3 regions of the Solibacillus sp. NPDC093137 genome follow, and region 3 is predicted to be linked to each of the others. Evidence: predicted binding sites of a transcription regulator. Region 3 holds the regulator's gene; each other region holds the start of a gene.

Region 1 (6,667 bases), 660 kb from region 3:
TTGAGAAAGATCCGGACAATACGGAAATTCCGATCAACTATTTCCCGAATAACGACCCGTTGCAGGCACCGAAAAATGTTTGGCGTGCCCATTCGCATCTGTTGTTCTACAACTGGCTGAACTACTACGTATACCAAGAAACGCCGTATGAATGGCATTACGTCGATGAAAATATTGAATATCATATTTAATGCTTATAAATGAAACGAACCAGCAAGAGATGGACTCCTGCTGGTTCGTTTTATTTAATTGCGACCCAGGCACGTTCGCGTTCAATCTGCAAACTAATTTCCCGCCCGAAGAAATCGCTTAATAATTCGTCTGTTAAAACAACTTCGCGTGCATTGGCTTCGACATTTTTTCCGTCTTTCATTAAAAGTACATGGCTAAAACAAGGAAGTATTTCTTCTACATGATGCGTCACGTAAATTAGGGTAGGGCCGTTTTCTGCTTGTGCAATCTGTTCTATTGTTTGCAGCAAGTTTTCCCGTTCGATTAAGTCCAGACCGCCACATGGCTCATCCAATATTAAAATTTCCGGATCCGCCATAATGGCCCTTGCTATTTGAACACGCTGCCGTTCACCTTGAGACAAATGCTCGAATGATTTATTTGCTAAATGGTCACAGTGAAAATGCTTCATAATAGAAACCGCATGGTCAATTTCTTCTTCCGTCACATCATTGAAAAGGCGAAGGGCACCGAATTTTCCGCTGAGCACGATTTCAATTGCATTATCCTGCCAGTTGAAGTTATCGATCATCGCATTGCTGACCCAGCCGATCCGTGTCCGCAGTTTCGGTATATACGTCTTGCCATATGTTTCACCCAGTATTTGGACCTTACCTTCATTTGGCCAAATATAGCCGTTAATAACTTTCAGCAACGTCGTTTTGCCGGATCCGTTTAACCCTAAAATAGCCCAATGCTGTCCCTTTTGAACATGCCAGCTTAAATCATTTAAAATCTTTTTGTCATTGCGATATAAATGGATATTTTCAATATGTATCATTTAAAAACACCTCCACTTACTACTATGCACCTTTTTTCATTGTAGAGAAAGTATTTTTTGAAAATTGTAACAATTTAAATGTAAAAAAAAGAAAGCAAACGCATATTGCTTGCTCTCCTCATTATTTATATAACAACACTTTCGACACCTGCTGCGCGGTGGAACAGCTTTCCGTTCCATTTGAGTGCCCATTGTACGACAGGCCCTAAGCCGAACGCCATAAATACAGTACCGACTCCGACTGGTCCGCCCAATACAAAACCTAATACAGCAACCGTTACTTCCATTGTCGTCCGTGCACGGTTGACACTCCAGCCGAGGCGATGCACCAACAGCAGCATTAATGTATCACGAGGTCCTACACCGAGGTTTGCGACCATATACATCCCGCAGCCGAAGCCGAGCAGGACAACGCCAACAACAAACGCCAATGTTTGTTCTAACAGTGTATTCGCATCCGGTAATACTAACAAAAATATATCAATAAAAATCCCTGTCAGGAACATGTCCAAATAAGTTCCGACTTTCGGCAATCTTTTCGTGAAAAACGTATCAACAGCCAGAATGAGCAAACCTAAAATAATCGACCACATACCGACCGTTAATCCCAAGTTTTTTTGTAATCCGATATGAAGGACATCCCATGACCCAACGCCAAGTATTTGTCCTTTGATCGTCAATGCGACGCCTAATGATAAAACAATGATGCCTGCAATAAAAAATACGCAGCGCCAATAAAATTCCTGTTTCACTTTCACATGTAATCCCTCATCAATCCTCGATATAATCCTTACTCATTATAACGATTGAATCGGCAAAAATGGATTTACAATAAATTCGAAACATTTGAACTTTTTGAGCGGCAAATTGTTCGTATTAGGAAGCTGAAATAGGGCCTTTATTTTTCGTACGAATAAGTTAATTCATCGGATGAATCGGCGACATCTACAACTAAATGATGTTCATTAAAAAACCATTCATCGGATTTTTCGATGTAGTAATGAATATCTTCCACAACCGTTTCAATACCTATTTCATGCGGCTGCTCCCGTGTCATCCCTAACGAAAACCCTTCATGAAAAGGTGAAGAACCTCCATACCTTGCATAAAAGCGAATAAAATCGCCTTTTTCTACTTCCATCTCTTGTTTAAACCAATTGAGCGCTTTTTCTGATAGTTTGATTTCCATATATTTCACCTCTACTGCCATTATGCAGTAAATAAAAAAAACTTACAAAGCTCGCGTTCTGAATTTTTAGTACAAAAAAAGACTGAAAGGAAACCCTTTCAGTCAATCGTTTAAAATCCTTTAATTTTCGGTTCAGTACCGGCTTTAATCCGCTTAATATTTTCACGGTGACGGTAAAAAATGAAGCCTGCCAGAACGACAACCAAAATGAATAATGCATATTCTCCTGTTATCATCCAATGACCAATTACATAAATAACCGCTGCAGCGGATACAATCATAGATGATAAGCTGACCATTTTCGTTAACTTTAAGGCGATGACAAATACAATGATTAAAATTAAAAATAACGGTAAATTATAGCCTAAAATAACACCGCCGCTCGTAGCAACTGCTTTTCCTCCGCGGAAACTAGCGAAAATCGGGAACATATGGCCAGCAGCCGCGATGACACCTAAGATTAAAGGATGGACAGTGCTGTCTGCGAAAAATGGCAATAACGGTAGCAATACCGCAGCCGTTCCTTTCAATATATCAATAAGCAATACGGCGATGCCCGGTTTTTTGCCTAATACTCTAAATGTATTAGTCGTTCCTAAATTGCCGCTGCCTTGTTGTCGAATATCCGTTTTGTAAAAAATTTTGCCAATCCATAAAGCAGATGGAATGGAACCGATTAAATAAGCACAAATAATAATTAATGCGTTGATCAAGTGTTGTGCTCCTTTCGAATTCAGAATTACTACTTGGTACTAATAGTATGTATTGAATATTTTACAATGTTTTTTAATAGAAGGAAAGAGGTATTATTTTTTCGTTCATCGTAAAAAACAGGGAAAAAGTTACATTTTATTGTTTGCTACTGAAGGATATGCTTTTAAACGTTCGTTTTTGATGATACAATTAATCTTTGCAAAGCCTAAATCAGTACCTTTAAACATTGACATCATGCATATTTGAGCGTACGATTAGGTAGTAAATAGAACGTTTGTTTGTATTTTTGGAGGGGATTACATTTGGTAAAAAACCAAGCCGGTATTTCGTATAATGAAGATGCCATTCAAGTATTAGAAGGTTTAGAAGCCGTACGCAAAAGACCAGGGATGTATATTGGTTCTACAGATAGTCGAGGTCTTCACCACTTAGTGTATGAAATTGTAGACAATGCAGTGGATGAAGCGCTTGCTGGATATGGAAATCATATCATCGTGAAGATTCATGAAGATAACAGTATTAGCGTGCGTGACCATGGTCGTGGTATGCCAACAGGTATGCATAAAATGGGTAAACCAACCCCTGAAATTATTTTCACCGTCCTTCATGCAGGCGGAAAGTTTGGACAAGGCGGTTATAAAACAAGTGGCGGTTTACATGGTGTAGGTTCATCAGTTGTAAACGCCTTATCAACATTTTTGGAAGTAACAATTTATCGTGATGGCCAAGTTTATCGCCAGCGCTTTGAACAAGGCGGGAAACCGGCTACATCGCTTGATATGATCGGAAAAACGAAGGAAACAGGAACACTTGTACATTTCCTGCCGGATCCAACGATTTTTTCAGTCGTTAAATATAATTATGATACATTGGCAGAACGCTTACGTGAATCTGCGTTTTTATTAAAAGGATTAAAAATTGAACTAATCGATGACCGCGGAGAAGGAAAACATGAAATTTTCTATTATGAAAGCGGTATTGAAGCATTCGTCACATACTTAAACGAAGAAAAAGATGTATTACATCCGGTTAAATATGTTGAAGGTAGCATTCAGGAAATAGAAGTGGAGTTCGCACTGCAATTTAATGACGGCTATTCCGAAACGATTTTGTCGTTCGTCAACAATGTCCGTACACGTGATGGCGGTACACATGAAACCGGCGCTAAAACAGCGTTGACACGTGTGTTTAATGAATACGCCCGCAAAATCGGATTACTGAAAGAAAAAGATAAAAACCTGGAAGGCACTGATATTCGTGAAGGCCTGACAGCAATTGTTTCTGTACGTATTCCTGAAAATCTGCTGCAATTCGAAGGTCAGACAAAAGGGAAGCTTGGTACATCTGAAGCACGCTCTGCCGTTGATACCGTTGTTTCAGAGCAATTAATGTATGTGCTTGAAGAAAATGCCGAGCTGTCGGCTTCTTTAGTGCGTAAAGCAATTCGCGCCCAACAAGTGCGTGAAGCAGCGCGTAAAGCACGTGATGATGCCCGTAACGGGAAAAAGAAAAAATCGAGTACGCTTCTGTCTGGTAAGCTGACACCTGCACAGTCGAAAAATGCTTCTAGAAATGAATTATACCTTGTAGAGGGTGATTCAGCGGGTGGTTCGGCGAAGCAAGGTCGTGACCGTACATTCCAGGCGATTTTGCCATTGCGCGGTAAAGTTATCAATACCGAAAAGGCAAAGCTTCAGGATATTATGAAAAATGAAGAAATTGCGACGATTATCCATACGATCGGTGCAGGTGTCGGAGCAGATTTCTCGGTGGAAGATGCCGCTTACGATAAAGTTGTCATCATGACCGATGCCGATACAGATGGTGCCCACATTCAAGTATTATTGCTGACATTCTTCTACCGTTATATGCGTCCGCTCATCGAAGCAGGAAAAGTGTATATTGCGTTACCGCCTCTTTATAAAGTATCAAAAGGGTCGGGTAAAAAGCAGGAGCTTATGTATGCCTGGACAGAACAGGAGCTAAGCGCCGCAACGAAAAAAATCGGCAAAGGCTATATTATTCAGCGCTATAAAGGTTTAGGTGAGATGAATGCCGATCAGCTTTGGGATACAACGATGAATCCGGAAACACGTACATTAATCCGCGTAAAAATTGAAGATGGTGCACGTGCAGAACGTCGTATTACAACATTGATGGGCGATAAAGTAGAGCCCCGCCGTAAATGGATTGAATCAAACGTCAACTTCGGCATGGAAGAGGATGCAAGCATTTTAGAAAATGAATTCATCCAGCATGAGGAGGTTAACGAATAATGAGTTTTGTAGAAAAATTTCAAGATCTGCCATTAGAAGAAGTAATGGGTGACCGTTTTGGTCGCTATTCCAAATATATTATTCAAGATCGTGCATTACCGGATACGCGTGACGGGCTAAAACCTGTACAACGTCGTATATTATATGCGATGTTCCATGAAGGTAACACTTTTGACAAACCGTTCCGTAAATCGGCAAAAACAGTCGGTAATGTAATTGGTAACTACCACCCGCACGGTGATTCTTCGGTGTATGATGCAATGGTCCGTATGAGTCAGGACTGGAAAAGCCGTCAGATGCTGGTTGAAATGCATGGTAACAACGGTTCTGTCGATGGTGACCCGCCAGCTGCAATGCGTTATACGGAAGCACGTCTTTCAGCGATTGCCGCAGAACTATTACGTGATATCAATAAAAATACAGTTGAATTCGTACCAAACTTTGATGATCAGGATATGGAACCAACTGTATTGCCATCTCGATTCCCGAATTTATTAGTTAATGGCGCAACAGGGATTTCGGCTGGTTATGCGACGGATATTCCGCCACATAATCTGCAGGAAGCACTTGATGCGGTTTTAATGCGTCTGGACAACAAAAACTGTACAGTCGATGAACTGATGACCGTTATTAAAGGTCCCGATTTTCCTACGGGCGGGATTATTCAAGGTGTTGATGGCATTAAAAAAGCATACGAGACAGGTAAAGGGAAAATTATTGTCCGTTCACGTACAGAAATTGAGCAGTTAAAAGGCAATAAAGAGCAAATTATCATTACCGAAATCCCGTTTGAGGTAAATAAGGCCAATATGATCCGTAAAATGGACGAGCTGCGCGTAAATGACCGCCGTTTAGACGGTATTTCCGAAATTCGAGATGAATCGGACCGTGATGGTTTACGAATTGTTGTAGAGCTGAAAAAAGATGTGCCTGCACAAGGAATTTTAAACTTCCTTTTAAAATCAACGGATTTGCAAGTTTCATATAACTTCAATATGATTGCGATTCATAACCGTCGTCCGATGATGATGACATTGCCGCTTATGTTGGATGCGTATATTGATCACCAGAAGGAAATCGTGCGCCGCAGATCCCAATATGATCTAACAAAAGCAGAAGATCGCTTACATATCGTTGAAGGTCTTATGAAAGCTTTATCCATTTTAGATGAAGTGATTGAAACAATCCGTGCATCAAAAGATAAACGCGATGCAAAAAATAACATTATCGAGAAATTCGGCTTTTCGGAAGAACAGGCAGAAGCAATTGTCAGCCTACAACTTTACCGTTTAACGAATACCGATATTACACAACTGCAAAAAGAGCAAGATGAATTACATGAACTTGTTGTGAAACTGAAAGCCATTTTAGAGGACGAGAAGAAGTTGATCCGTGTTATTAAGTCCGAGTTAAATGACATTAAAAAACGCTTTACTTTACCTCGCCTTTCTACAATCGAAGCAGAAATCGAAGAAA
Region 2 (6,667 bases), 1.3 Mb from region 3:
AAAATCCGAATTCAACACCAACAAAACCTGTTGAAGACAACGAAGAAAACACAGAAGATGACACTGAAGAAAATGTTGAGCCTGAAGAACCTGTCACAGACGAGCCTGAAGTAGCTCAAACAATCAGTGAAGGTGTTGTACAAGGCGAAGATTCAACATTTGAAGTATCAGGTACAGACAGCTTAAATGTCCGTATTGAAGTATCAGGTGAAACATGGGTTGGTATCCGAAATGAACAACAGCAGGAGCAAGTGAATGCAACAGTTTATAAAGCTGGAGATATCGTAGAAAATGATTCAACTGCAGATGGCTATGCAAGAATCCGTTTGGGGAATTCAAAAGTGGCTAAAGTATATGTAAATGATGTAGAATTGACATACGCACAAGATCGTATGACGCAAAATATCATTTTAAAATTAGTGAATGAAGGACAAGGAGAGTAGTCATCTTAAAAGATGGCTCTTTTCTTTAGACGAAAGGTGTTAACAAATGAACATTCCAAATAAGATTACAGTCTCGCGCATTTTATTAATCCCACTATTTGTGATTGTAATGATGTTTGATTTCGGTTGGGGAAATATGACGCTGTTTGGCGCGGAAATGCAAGTGAACTATTTTGTAGGGGCACTGATTTTTATTTTCGCTTCGGCAACGGACTGGGTAGATGGCTATTATGCCCGCAAATATAATTTAGTGACGAACTTAGGGAAGTTTTTGGACCCGCTTGCAGATAAGCTGCTCGTTTCTGCTGCCTTTATTTTATTGGTGGAAATCGACTTGGCACCTGCCTGGATTGTCATTATCATTATTTCGCGTGAGTTTGCGGTAACGGGACTTCGACTGATTTTAGCAGGACAAGGGGAAGTCGTAGCGGCGAACCAGCTTGGTAAAATTAAAACTTGGGCCCAAATCGTGGCAATTTCTGCATTAATTTTACACAATACGATTTTTACATTAGTTGGCATACCTTTTGATATGATTATGCTTTATGTCGCATTGTTCTTTACAGTATGGTCTGGATGGGATTATTTCTATATAAACCGTCGTGCATTATTGGATTCAAAATAAATAAAATTTCTAAAACTAGGTTAGAATTTCTTTTAGGATAGGTAATAGTAATAAGTATCCATAAAAGATAGAACAAGACTCGTGAACGCGAGGAATGTTTTTCTAATCTAGTTTTTCTTTATTTTTACAGCAGTTACCAAAACAACTGCTGTAAAAAAAGCCTCTGGCAGATGTCACAGATTTTCTAAAGGTACTTTTGAGTATACGCTAGAGCGTATACTCAAAAAATCTGGACTCAATTACGCCAAGGCGAAATTGATCTATAGGGGGTTTTAGGAATGAATGCAGAAATTATAGCGGTAGGATCAGAATTATTATTAGGACAAATCTCCAACACGAACGCGAAATTTATTTCGAGCCAGCTTTCGGAACTTGGCATTAATGTGTATTATCATACAGTTGTGGGAGATAACGAGGCGCGGCTTCTAGAGGCAATCAAAATTGCGGAACAGCGCGCGGATGTAATTATCTTCTCAGGTGGTTTAGGGCCGACGAAGGATGATTTAACGAAAGAAGCAATAGCGAAACATTTGAATCGTACCCTAGTGTTTGATGAAACGGCGCTGTTTGCAATTGAAGAGTTCTTCTCAAAGCAAAGACGTCCAATGACGGAAAACAACCGGAAACAGGCGCTTGTACTGGATGGCTGTGATGTATTGCTGAACCAGCATGGCATGGCTCCGGGGATGTTTTTGAAGGAAAACGACCGTATTTATATTTTACTGCCGGGTCCGCCAAAAGAACTTGAGCCGATGTTCCAATATGAAACGAAGCCAAAATTGGCAGCACTTCTACATGACGGTGGGGTTATTTTATCGCATGTACTGCGTTTTTACGGTATCGGTGAAGCAGATCTGGAAACCCGCATACAGCATATTTTGGATGAACAGACAAATCCAACTGTTGCCCCGCTTGCTTCAGACGGTGAAGTAACACTGCGTATTACTGCAAAAGCTCAGAATGAACCACAGGCATTCCGTTTGATTGAATTGAAGAAACGTGAAATTCTAGATATTGTCGGAGAATACTATTACGGTGTAAATGATGAATCATTAGGCTTCAAGCTTGTACAAATGCTTCTGGAGAATGAGTTAACGGTTTCCGCTGCCGAAAGTTTAACGGCCGGTCTGTTCCAGTCGGAGCTGGCAGAAGTTCCGGGTGTTGGGTCCGCATTAATCGGCGGTGTCGTAACATATACGAAAGAAGCGAAAATCAAACACCTCGGTATTTCCGGAGAAATGCTGGATGAATACGGAATCGTCAGCAGTGAATGTGCTGCAGCAATGGCGACACAAGTCCGAGAAAAGTTCGGTACAGATATTGGTGTTGGACTGACGGGTGCAGCTGGACCGGGGGATCATGACGGACAGCCTGCAGGATCAATCTGGGTCGGTATTAAGATCGGTGACACAGAGCCATTAACGTACCGACTGCAATTAACCGGCTCAAGAAATACAAACCGGATCCGCGCGGTGAAGTTTACGTTCAGCTATTTAATGAGAGAATTGGCGAATCAAGGGTACAAAAAGCTGATTTAATTGTCGGTTTCTTTTGATAAAGGTGATTTGATTACTGATTTAAAGGCATTTAGAAACATTCAAATAAAAGGCGAAAATATGTTCGCTTTTTTCTTGAATGTTATCTCATTAGCAAGTATAATAGAGACATAAGTTAAATAAAGCTTTTTCTTAAGGAGGAAATAGTTTGAGCGATCGTAAAGCAGCATTAGATATGGCGTTAAAACAAATAGAAAAACAATTCGGTAAAGGTTCTGTCATGAAACTGGGTGAAAACTCAAACCGTCATATGGAGACAACTTCATCAGGCTCTATCGCAATTGATGCAGCATTAGGTATAGGCGGCTACCCGCGCGGACGTATTGTAGAAGTTTACGGACCGGAATCATCTGGTAAAACAACAGTTACATTACATGCCATCGCAGAAATTCAGGCAAACGGCGGTACGGCAGCGTTTATCGATGCTGAGCACGCACTTGACCCGGTATATGCACAAAAATTAGGCGTTAATATTGACGAATTATTATTATCACAGCCGGATACAGGTGAACAAGCACTTGAAATCGCGGAAGCATTAGTACGTTCTGGTGCGATTGATATTATCGTAATCGACTCTGTAGCAGCATTAGTACCAAAAGCAGAGATCGAAGGCGAAATGGGTGACTCGCACATGGGTCTTCAAGCGCGTTTAATGTCTCAGGCATTACGTAAATTATCAGGTGTTATTAACAAATCGAATACGCTTGCTATTTTCATTAACCAAGTTCGTGAAAAAATCGGTGTTATGTTCGGTAACCCGGAAACAACAACAGGTGGACGTGCCCTTAAATTCTACTCTTCTATCCGTTTAGAAGTACGTCGCGGTGAAGCGATTAAGCAAGGTACAGAAATTATCGGTAACAAAACGAAAATCAAAGTTGTAAAAAATAAAGTAGCTCCACCATTCCGTACAGCGGAAGTTGATATTATGTACGGTGAAGGGATTTCAAAAGAAGGCGAAATCGTCGACATCGGTGCAGAATTGGACATCATCCAAAAAAGCGGTTCTTGGTATTCTTACAACAGCGAACGAATCGGCCAAGGTCGTGAAAATGTAAAACAATTCTTCAAAGAAAACCCTGCAATGAGAGAAGAAGTAACAGAAAAAATCCGTCAACACTTCGGTATCGGCGAACTAGGCTACACAATCGGCGCCAATGATACAACAGGCGAAGAAGAACTGGACGAACTAGAATTATTCGAAGACGAAAAAGAATAATGTTACAGACCCAAGCGGAGTAATTTGCTTGGGTTTTGTTTTTGTGGGGAGAAATGCCTGGGGGAGCGGTCTGCCTGCGATTTTATTAGAACAAATATGGGGCTTATTATAAGAACTCTGAGTGATATTAGAAAATTAGGCGTGGGTATTAGAAGATTGAGCTGAGACGACAGGTTTGAATTGGATTTTGCTTGAGGAAAGCGGTGAGTAAATACAGCGGGAACTTTTATTAGAACAAATTTTGATTTATTAGAAAATCTCTTCTCGATATTCGAAAATCAGAAGGCGATATTAGAAAATCGAAAGTTTATTAGAACAATTAAAAATATATTAGAACATTTTAAAATTTATTAGAAGTCCCAGCCGCCAGCCCTGGCTTAACTGGGTAACTTTTGGTAAATTAGGGTATACTAGAACCGCAAAGCCCGCGTGCGCTCAACGATGATACTAAACCCAATTTAGAAAATTTTAGGTTATTTCAAACCCTATCACCACCACCAAACCAACTCAACCAAAAAATATAAAAAACCCCTTAAACCATGGCTATTCTTGACATACCTTATTTTGAACTATACAATTAAAATGTATAATTTCTAAATTTTGAAATGAATAGGCGGTATGTTTGAACAATTCAGATATATTGTGCCAACTAAGAGAACATCAGACATATATAGGCATAGGAGGGAAACGATATGGAAATGATACTCCCTGCTTTGCTAGGATTCGCTGTCGGTGTCGCTGTTATCTATTTCTACATGAAAAACGTGAATGAATCAAAAGTGACTGGTGCAAAGCATGTTGCCGAGCAAATCGTGGAAGACGCGAAACGTGAAGCAGATGCACTTAAAAAGGAAGCACTGCTTGAAGCAAAGGATGAAACTCACAAATTTCGAACTGAAGCGGAAAATGACATTCGTGACCGTCGTGGAGAGCTTCAGAAACAAGAGAACCGTTTATTGCAAAGAGAAGAAAACCTTGACCGCAAAGATGATACTCTGAACAAAAGAGAGATAAGCTTAGAGCGTAAAGAAGAAGCTCTAGCTAGCAGACAACAGCATATTGAACAGATGGAAAGCAAAGTAGAACAACTTGTTGCAAGTCAAAAAACTGAGCTTGAGCGCATTGCAGCTCTTACGCGCGAAGAAGCGAAAGAGGTTATCTTGAAGGAAGTTGAAAACGAACTTTCTACAGATATCGCTGTAATGACGAAAGAATCGGAATTGCGTGCAAAAGAAGAATCAGACAAAAAGGCTCGAGAAATTTTATCACTTGCATTACAACGCTTTGCAGCTGACCATGTTGCAGAAACAACAGTGTCCGTTGTAAATCTGCCGAATGATGAGATGAAAGGCCGTATTATTGGTCGTGAAGGCCGTAACATCCGTACATTAGAAACGCTTACAGGTATCGATTTAATTATTGATGATACACCTGAAGCAGTTATTTTATCCGGCTTTGATCCGATCCGCCGTGAAACAGCTCGTCTTGCATTGGAAAAACTAGTTCAAGATGGTCGTATTCACCCGGCACGTATCGAAGAAATGGTTGAAAAATCCCGCCGTGAAGTGGACGAGCAAATCCGCGAAACTGGTGAGCAAACAACATTTGAAGTAGGTATTCATAACCTGCATCCGGATTTAATGAAAATCCTTGGTCGTATGAAATACCGTACAAGCTATGGTCAAAACGTATTGAAACACTCAATCGAAGTAGCCCACTTAGCAGGATTGCTTGCTGCTGAACTAGGCGAAGATGTGACATTGGCGCGTCGTGCAGGTTTACTGCATGATATCGGTAAAGCAATTGACCATGAAGTCGAAGGAAGCCACGTTGAAATCGGTGTGGAACTGGCAACGAAGTATAAAGAACACCCAGTTGTTATTAACTCAATTGCATCCCACCATGGTGACACAGAAGCAACTTCAGTTATCGCCGTACTTGTAGCAGCAGCCGATGCATTATCAGCAGCCCGCCCAGGTGCCCGCAGTGAAACACTGGAAAACTATATTCGCCGCCTTGAAAAGCTGGAAGAAATTTCAGAAAGCTATGACGGCGTTGAAAAATCATTCGCGATTCAAGCTGGTCGTGAAGTACGTATCATCGTACAACCTGAAAAAATCGATGATCTGGCATCACATCGCTTAGCACGAGATATCCGCAAACGTATTGAAGAAGAACTCGATTACCCAGGTCACATCAAAGTGACAGTTATTCGTGAAACACGTTCAGTGGAGTATGCGAAGTAATTAACTTACCAACATTTGAAAATCCTTAAACTTTAGAATAAAAGACACCCAATTTTCTCTATGAGGGAAAGGGGTGTCTTTTTGTGTCTCTTAGAGGGTTTCGAGAATATTGTTTTATTATGGTAAATTTAGTAAATATAGAAGTGATGAGGTACCCAATTTAGACGAAGAGTTGGTTAATTAAGCGGAGATTTTCCTTAGATATGTAAAATGCGTCCAATTTCTTCATTCTAATTGTACAATTAGTCAGTTCGTTACATAGTGATTTATTCTTATAAAATATTTCTTAATGCTATTTAAATGCTAAATTTTTATTGTAATTAAATTATTTTAAAGTATTATAAATAGTATTATATTATTATTTAAAAAGAAAATTGTGCAAATATTTCCACCTTTCAAATCGCTATGATATAATCGGCATATCTTGATAAAAAAATGGAGGTTTATACATGAAAAAACAATCTTATAAAAAATTGTTCAATGTAGCATTAACTACCACTCTAGCAGCTGGTGCAGTTGTAGCAGTAGCACCACAAGCGCAGGCGGCAATCAGCTTCAAAGACGTAAAAGAAACAAAC
Region 3 (6,667 bases):
AGCCGATGCACCAAATTTATCGATTGCCAATACATCGCCTTCAAAGCCAACATATTTATGCCAGCCAAGTGATGCACCCATTTCAATTGCTAAACGCTTCGTCACAGCTTTTGGTAATACAGATTCTTTGTATTCCTTGGACTGTTTTTCAAAGCGGTCCATTGATGGCATTGATACAACAGATGCATCAATTCCTTCTGCAAGTAGTGCCTTTTTAGCTTCTACTGCCAAGCCAACTTCAGAACCTGTTGCAATTAACAGGGCATCCGGAGTTTCTTTAGATGAAGCTGAAACGACATAAGCACCTTTTTCAACACCATCGTATACTGTCTCTGTCGCAAGATCCAATACCGGCAAGTTTTGACGAGATAATACTAATACAGTTGGCGTTGATTTGCTCTCTACAGCTAATTTCCATGCAGCTACAGATTCATTTGCATCTGCAGGACGGATAACAGAAAGATTCGGCATTGCACGTAATGATGCTAAATGCTCAACTGGCTCATGTGTAGGACCATCTTCCCCTACTGCAATTGAGTCATGTGTAAACACATATGTTACAGGTAATCCCATTAATGCAGATAAACGAATTGCTGGACGTACATAGTCAGAGAATACAAAGAAAGTACCGCCAAATACGTTTAAACCGCCATGTAATGCCATACCGTTCAGTGCAGCGCCCATTGCAAATTCACGAACACCAAACCAAATGTTACGGCCTTCCGGAGTTTCTGCAAAGAAATCGCCAGCGCCTTTAATAGTTGTCTTGTTTGATCCTGCCAAGTCAGCAGAACCACCGAAGAATGATGGTGTTGTTTTTGCAATTGCATTGATTGCATCACCAGATGATGAACGAGTAGCTACTGCAGTACCTGCTTCATATACAGGTAACTCAGATGCAAAGTTCTCCGGTAATTTGTTTTCCATTGCGTTTACAAATTGTGCAGCCAGTTCTGGATATTCGTTTTTGTAGCTTTCGAATAATTCATTCCATGCTGCTTCTGCTTGTACACCTTGTACTTCGCTAGCTGCTTTAAATGTATCATATACTTCAGTTGGAACGAAGAATGGCTCATGTTCCCAAGCGTATGCAGCTTTTGTTAAAGTAACTTCATCAAATCCTAGTGGCGCACCATGTGAATCTGCTTTACCAGATTTGTTAGGAGAACCAAAACCGATAACAGTTTTCACTTCGATTACAGTTGGGCCGCCAGTATTTTGTTTCGCTTTTTCAATAGCTGAATTAATTTCCACGATATCTGTACCGTCTGCAACTTTTAAATAGTTCCAGCCGTATGATTCGAAACGTTTTTGGATGTTTTCCGAGAATGACTTTTCTAAATCACCATCAAGTGAAATATCATTTGAATCATATAGTACAATTAATTTATCCAATTTTAAGTGACCTGCAAGAGAAATTGCTTCTGCAGCAACACCTTCCATTAAATCACCGTCACCGCATAGTGCAAATGTATAGTGGTCTACAATGTCTTTACCTGGCTTGTTGTATGTTGCTGACAAGTGACGTTCAGCCATAGCCATACCTACTGACATTGCAATACCTTGTCCTAATGGACCAGTTGTCGCTTCTACACCAACTGTATGACCATATTCAGGATGTCCCGGTGTTTTTGAATTCCATTGACGGAAGTTTTTGATTTCTTCCAACTCTAAACCGTAGCCACCTAGATGCAATAAACTATATAAAAGCATGGATCCATGTCCAGCTGATAATACAAAACGGTCGCGGTTATACCAATTAGGATTTTGAGGGTTATGGCGTAAATGCTTCGTCCACAATGTATAGGCCATAGGTGCAGCACCCATTGGTAAACCTGGGTGACCTGAATTTGCTTTTTCAATTGCGTCGATTGATAGTGTACGGATTGCGTTAATTGCTAACTGATCCATCTGTTGTGTCATTATGTGACATCCTTTCCTCGTACGATATTTATACATTTTATAGTGTAGACAAATTTTCACAAGAAAACAATAATTTCTAAAAACGTCCTATAAAATATGTCATACTTTATATTAAATGTGACATATTAATGAAATGTTATTAGTTTAAGAATTTCTTCTGTGATTTAATTTGTTTTAATTTTTCAGGTGTCACATCATTGCCTTCTTCATCAATTACTTTTACATGCTCGATTGTATCACGCATTGTAGTACGGAAAGTATCTAAATATTCTTTGCGCAGCGCTGTACGTTCCTTCGCCTGCTCTTCCGTCAATTTACCTTCTCTCGCTAATTTAGAAAGCTCGTTAATGCGAGCTAATTTTTCTTTTGATAACATTTGAATCTCACCTTTCTTCCTACCTACTACAAAGGTATAAAAAAAACGACTTGAAAACAAGTGTTTACTCTTCAAGTCGCTCCATATATTCAATATATCTTCTATGTACGGTCGCTTTACTGATAGAAATGCCCAAGCCAGACAAAGTCGTAGCAATTTCTGCAAAGGTTAAGCCTTTCTGACGCAGTTGAACAATTTCTTCGACAGGCACTTCTTTTCGTTCACGCCCTTCAATATTACCGCGGTTTTTCAAATTATTTTGCGGCTGGTAGCCATTTTCTACAGCGCGGCGCATTCCCCGGCGGATTTTTGCATTATGCATACGACGCTGATACTCTTCGACAATCGCTAAAATTTCGAGCAGCATTGTATCCATTTCGTTTAATACGACAGGACCTGCATCATTCAATGTATATACTGTCGCTTCATATTTTTGCAGTAGGTGCAGCACTGCCATACGGGCATTCCCTCGCCCTAAACGGGTTTCATCCTGTACAAATAATGCTTTAATACCGTACTCTTTCATGTAGTCAAGCATGTCGAGTAATCCGTCTCGATCGACATCATATCCACTATGCTGGTCCATGAAAATCTCCACATCTTTATAGCCGAATGATTTTGCGTATTTTGTCAGCTCCTCCTGCTGACGCACTAGCGATGTTTCTTGTGTATTTTTATCCGTACTGACACGGCAATAGATTACTGCTTTAGTTTTTATCATTGTTCCCTCTCGCTACTTTAATCAATTGCATATCGGAGGATTCATTCAGCTGAGCAATGTATTGTGAATCTTTTTCTACAGGCACAACCAATACTTGTCCTAAAACAACTTTTTCATCCAGCATTCCGTTTTCCTTTTTTACTTCATTGATCCAATCATGCTTAGCCATTTTACCACGATATTGTTCTGCCAACGACCATAAAGTATCGCCATGCTCTATGCTTACGTGTTCGTATAATTCAATTTTATCATCCTGCATCATGAATAAAGCAATCATAAGTACAGAGAATAGTAGAAACATTGATGTGAAGCCATTTAATTTAACTCTTTTCATTTGAAAAACCCTCTTTCGAATGTATGTTCGGAATGTTTGTTCTCATAATAATACGAACGTATGTTTTTGTCAACCGTTTTTTCGAACTTATGTTTGCATTCATGTTCGCATACTGCTATACTTACTTTAAGAAAAATAGCATGATAAAGAGGTGAGTTAGTTGACACAAAAAATTTCAAAGCGGCAGCAAGCTATTCTAACTTTTATAAAAGAGGAAGTTCGTGCTAAAGGCTATCCGCCATCAGTTCGCGAAATTGGAGAAGCAGTAGGTTTAGCTTCCAGTTCAACTGTCCACGGGCATTTAGCTCGTTTAGAAAGTAAAGGGCTTATCCGCCGTGATCCTACAAAGCCGCGTGCCATTGAAATATTGGATCAGGAAGAGATGAATATCGCAAAACAAGGTGTCATTCATGTTCCGTTGATCGGTAAAGTTACAGCTGGTCTGCCTATTTCTGCAATCGAGGATATCCAGGAATATTTCCCGTTGCCGGATGCTTACGGCTCACCGGAAGAGGAATTATTTATGCTTGAGATTATGGGAGAATCCATGATTGAAGCCGGGATTTTAAATGGGGATTATGTGATCGTTAAAAAAACGTCTACTGCGAACAATGGAGAGATTGTCGTAGCAATGACGGAAGACGATGAAGCAACTGTTAAGCGCTTTTACAAAGAAAAAACTCATTTCCGTTTACAGCCTGAAAATAGCTCAATGGAGCCAATCATTGTCAACCAAGTTTCTATTTTAGGTAAAGTGGTCGGCCTCTATCGAAATATCCATTAATCATCAACTTGCCATTCTAATAGAATCGGCAAGTTTTTTATTTACAAAATAAAAAGCTCAGCCGCGAACGACTAAGCCTTTCGTTATTTATTGCATGCTTCTACAAAACTATTAAATAAGCGCTGTGCATAAACATCACCGTTCGGAGCCAATTCTTCCGGATGCCATTGCACCGCGACACAATATGGATGCGATTCATGTTCAATCCCTTCAATGATGCCGTCCTTAGCAAGTGCCGAAACAACGAGCCCTTTCCCCAGCTTTCCAACCGATTGATGATGAAATGTATTTACACGGAATGAGTCTTCTTTAAAAATCTCTTTAAATTTAGGTGTCTTTACTTCAACGGTATGTGCCAGTTCCCCTCGCTTTGAAGGCTGTTTATGTAAAATTGTGTTCGCTACTTGTGAGGGTATATCCTGAATTATCTTCCCCCCGAATGCGACATTCATAATCTGTTGTCCGCGGCAAATACCGAGAACAGGCATTTGTCTTTTATAGGCTTCATTCATCAATAAAAGATCGCTGTCATCACGTTTCCGTACAACACTTCCGATATGACGGTGCGGTTCTTCATTAAACAACAATGGATCTATATCCGCTCCACCAATTAATACGAGGCCTTCAATTAGATCTAATAACTCATTTACGTTTTCTTCTGTAGCATTCGGTATACAAATCGGTATACCTCCCGCTTGTTCAATTGAAATTAAATACGTGTTATTAATATCCAACTTCTTGTCAAAATCATACATTGTTAATCCAATAATCGGTTTCATTCTTTTTATCCCCTTATAATTTATAGATAATTCCAATAATTTAAATTATACTATTGCGTTATACGAAATGACTACAAAAATAAAAAAGGATTGCAGAATCGCAACCCTTTACTTATTAAACACTTTCCATTTGTTTTATAAAATACTGTTTAATTTCTTTCCAGTTATGAACACGCATGAAACCTTCTTCTGATCGATTGTACGGCATCGAATACAATATACCTGTCCCTTTGAATGCTGCGAGTTGGCGTGGGCTGTCATCAATTAAATAATCGGTATGTATTACCGCTTTATTTCCGCAAAACACAATGTTCTGTGTTTTAATAAAGGGTAAATGCTCCATTAACCAGTCGTATTTCGCTGTAAATGAACCCGGTACATCCATTGCAGCTGTCGCAATAAAAATTTCATAATGTTCCTGCAACTCTTGAATGACTTTAATCGCATCTTCATCCAGTACTTTTAAATCTCTGAAATAGTCAGGCTCATTTAATATTGCAAATAATTTCTTCGCATCTTCTCGAGGCAAATCGCGCTGTGTCGTCAGAAGAAACTCTTCATCTGTAAAATTTGTTCCGAAATTTTCGTTATATGTCACACGTAATTTCGAATAAAAATCAGCTAGTACCTGGTCCATATCGATAGCAATACTTTTTTTCATGTAATAAGCCTCCTTGAAATTCCCATAATTTTAGTTTATACAATTGTATTGTGAAAAAACAAGGTATAACTCTTTACAATTAACAACGTACATATTTACGTTTAAAACCGATTCGCCCTTTTTCCACCTGTTTTTCAATTTCCTCATATGCATGAAGCAAACCCGGTTTTTTCCCTTCCCGTTTCGTTTCAATTGGTCCGATCTCATTTGCAATTTGCACTGCCTCATCATGTAAAGGTTTAAATGAAACACCGACTGTCATGACAAAATTGTTCATCGCCACCTGTGTGCGCTGCGGTGCTTGACGGATATTTTGTTTTACATACTCGAGCATGTCCATTAACTTTTCCTTTGAAAATTCCTCATCTTTACGATTGCCGAGAAGCCAGCAGTAGCAATGCCACCCTGCCGACATTTTCAGATCCTCACCACTGGCAATCCACTTATCGCTTACTTCTTGCGCAATATCAGATTCCGCCAGAGTTACTGCCACAACATAATCCGAAATCATATAGAAATAGGCCTGTTCCATCCAGCGGTCATAATCTTCCTCAGTCATTGCATTCGGATCCGCAATAATTCCTGCGAAATACATAGCATCATAGTTGCCTGTAGCATAGAGCTGTTCGGCCAGTTCCTGGTCTATTTTTATTTGTTTTACATACGGTTTCATCGAGCCAATCGTTACACCGAACAACGGCTCCTTTGCCCCATTGGACATATAAATCTTTTTTGTACGCTCTTTCCCAAGTGCTTCTAACTCTTGCATCATTGTATCGAGTTTCATAATTTCCTCCTTTTTTATTATTATTTTTGTCTTATACTATTATATGATTTAATCGCCAAACATACCTAGCGTTCTTCTCAATAAGCTTGCTGGTATATATTTCATTTAAAACAGTATTTACGGGATATATACGGCGACATACACTCAAGCTTCAGTGTCCTTTTATTGTTGCCCTGTACTTTAATAAAAAAATTGGCAAATTATTTAACCGAATAATAAAACAACCTCTGAACAGAATAATCTCAGGAGGTGATATTGATGTCAAAAAATAAAAACAACATCAATAATAAAAACGTCGAATT

Evidence for each region. The regulator LexA, encoded in region 3, represses DNA repair genes until DNA is damaged. The targets are predictions, from matches to a motif close to CGAACATATGTTCG.
Region 1: the regulator LexA is predicted to act here: its motif matches at 3,183-3,196, upstream of parE (DNA topoisomerase IV subunit B).
Region 2: the regulator LexA is predicted to act here: its motif matches at 2,678-2,691, upstream of recA (recombinase RecA).

The regions. Positions count from the first base shown of each region.
Region 1 is NZ_JBNNVH010000001.1:1,046,502-1,053,168, reverse strand. It holds gene metA (homoserine O-acetyltransferase MetA) at 1-191, shown strand, start outside; gene ACQKN3_RS05380 (ABC transporter ATP-binding protein) at 242-1,012, opposite strand; gene ACQKN3_RS05375 (YczE/YyaS/YitT family protein) at 1,138-1,764, opposite strand; gene ACQKN3_RS05370 (HesB/YadR/YfhF family protein) at 1,911-2,201, opposite strand; gene plsY (glycerol-3-phosphate 1-O-acyltransferase PlsY) at 2,312-2,914, opposite strand; gene parE (DNA topoisomerase IV subunit B) at 3,218-5,191, shown strand; gene parC (DNA topoisomerase IV subunit A) at 5,191-6,667, shown strand, end outside.
Region 2 is NZ_JBNNVH010000001.1:1,731,131-1,737,797, reverse strand. It holds gene ACQKN3_RS08895 (helix-turn-helix domain-containing protein) at 1-443, shown strand, start outside; gene pgsA (CDP-diacylglycerol--glycerol-3-phosphate 3-phosphatidyltransferase) at 490-1,068, shown strand; gene ACQKN3_RS08885 (competence/damage-inducible protein A) at 1,347-2,606, shown strand; gene recA (recombinase RecA) at 2,773-3,843, shown strand; gene rny (ribonuclease Y) at 4,536-6,089, shown strand; gene ACQKN3_RS08870 (S-layer homology domain-containing protein) at 6,539-6,667, shown strand, end outside.
Region 3 is NZ_JBNNVH010000001.1:385,532-392,198, reverse strand. It holds gene tkt (transketolase) at 1-1,923, opposite strand, end outside; gene ACQKN3_RS01885 (DUF896 domain-containing protein) at 2,063-2,299, opposite strand; gene ACQKN3_RS01880 (YneB family resolvase-like protein) at 2,364-3,020, opposite strand; gene yneA (cell division suppressor protein YneA) at 3,007-3,354, opposite strand; gene lexA (transcriptional repressor LexA) at 3,515-4,138, shown strand; gene ACQKN3_RS01865 (gamma-glutamyl-gamma-aminobutyrate hydrolase family protein) at 4,222-4,917, opposite strand; gene ACQKN3_RS01860 (5' nucleotidase, NT5C type) at 5,033-5,578, opposite strand; gene ACQKN3_RS01855 (DNA alkylation repair protein) at 5,658-6,365, opposite strand; gene ACQKN3_RS01850 (gamma-type small acid-soluble spore protein) at 6,624-6,667, shown strand, end outside.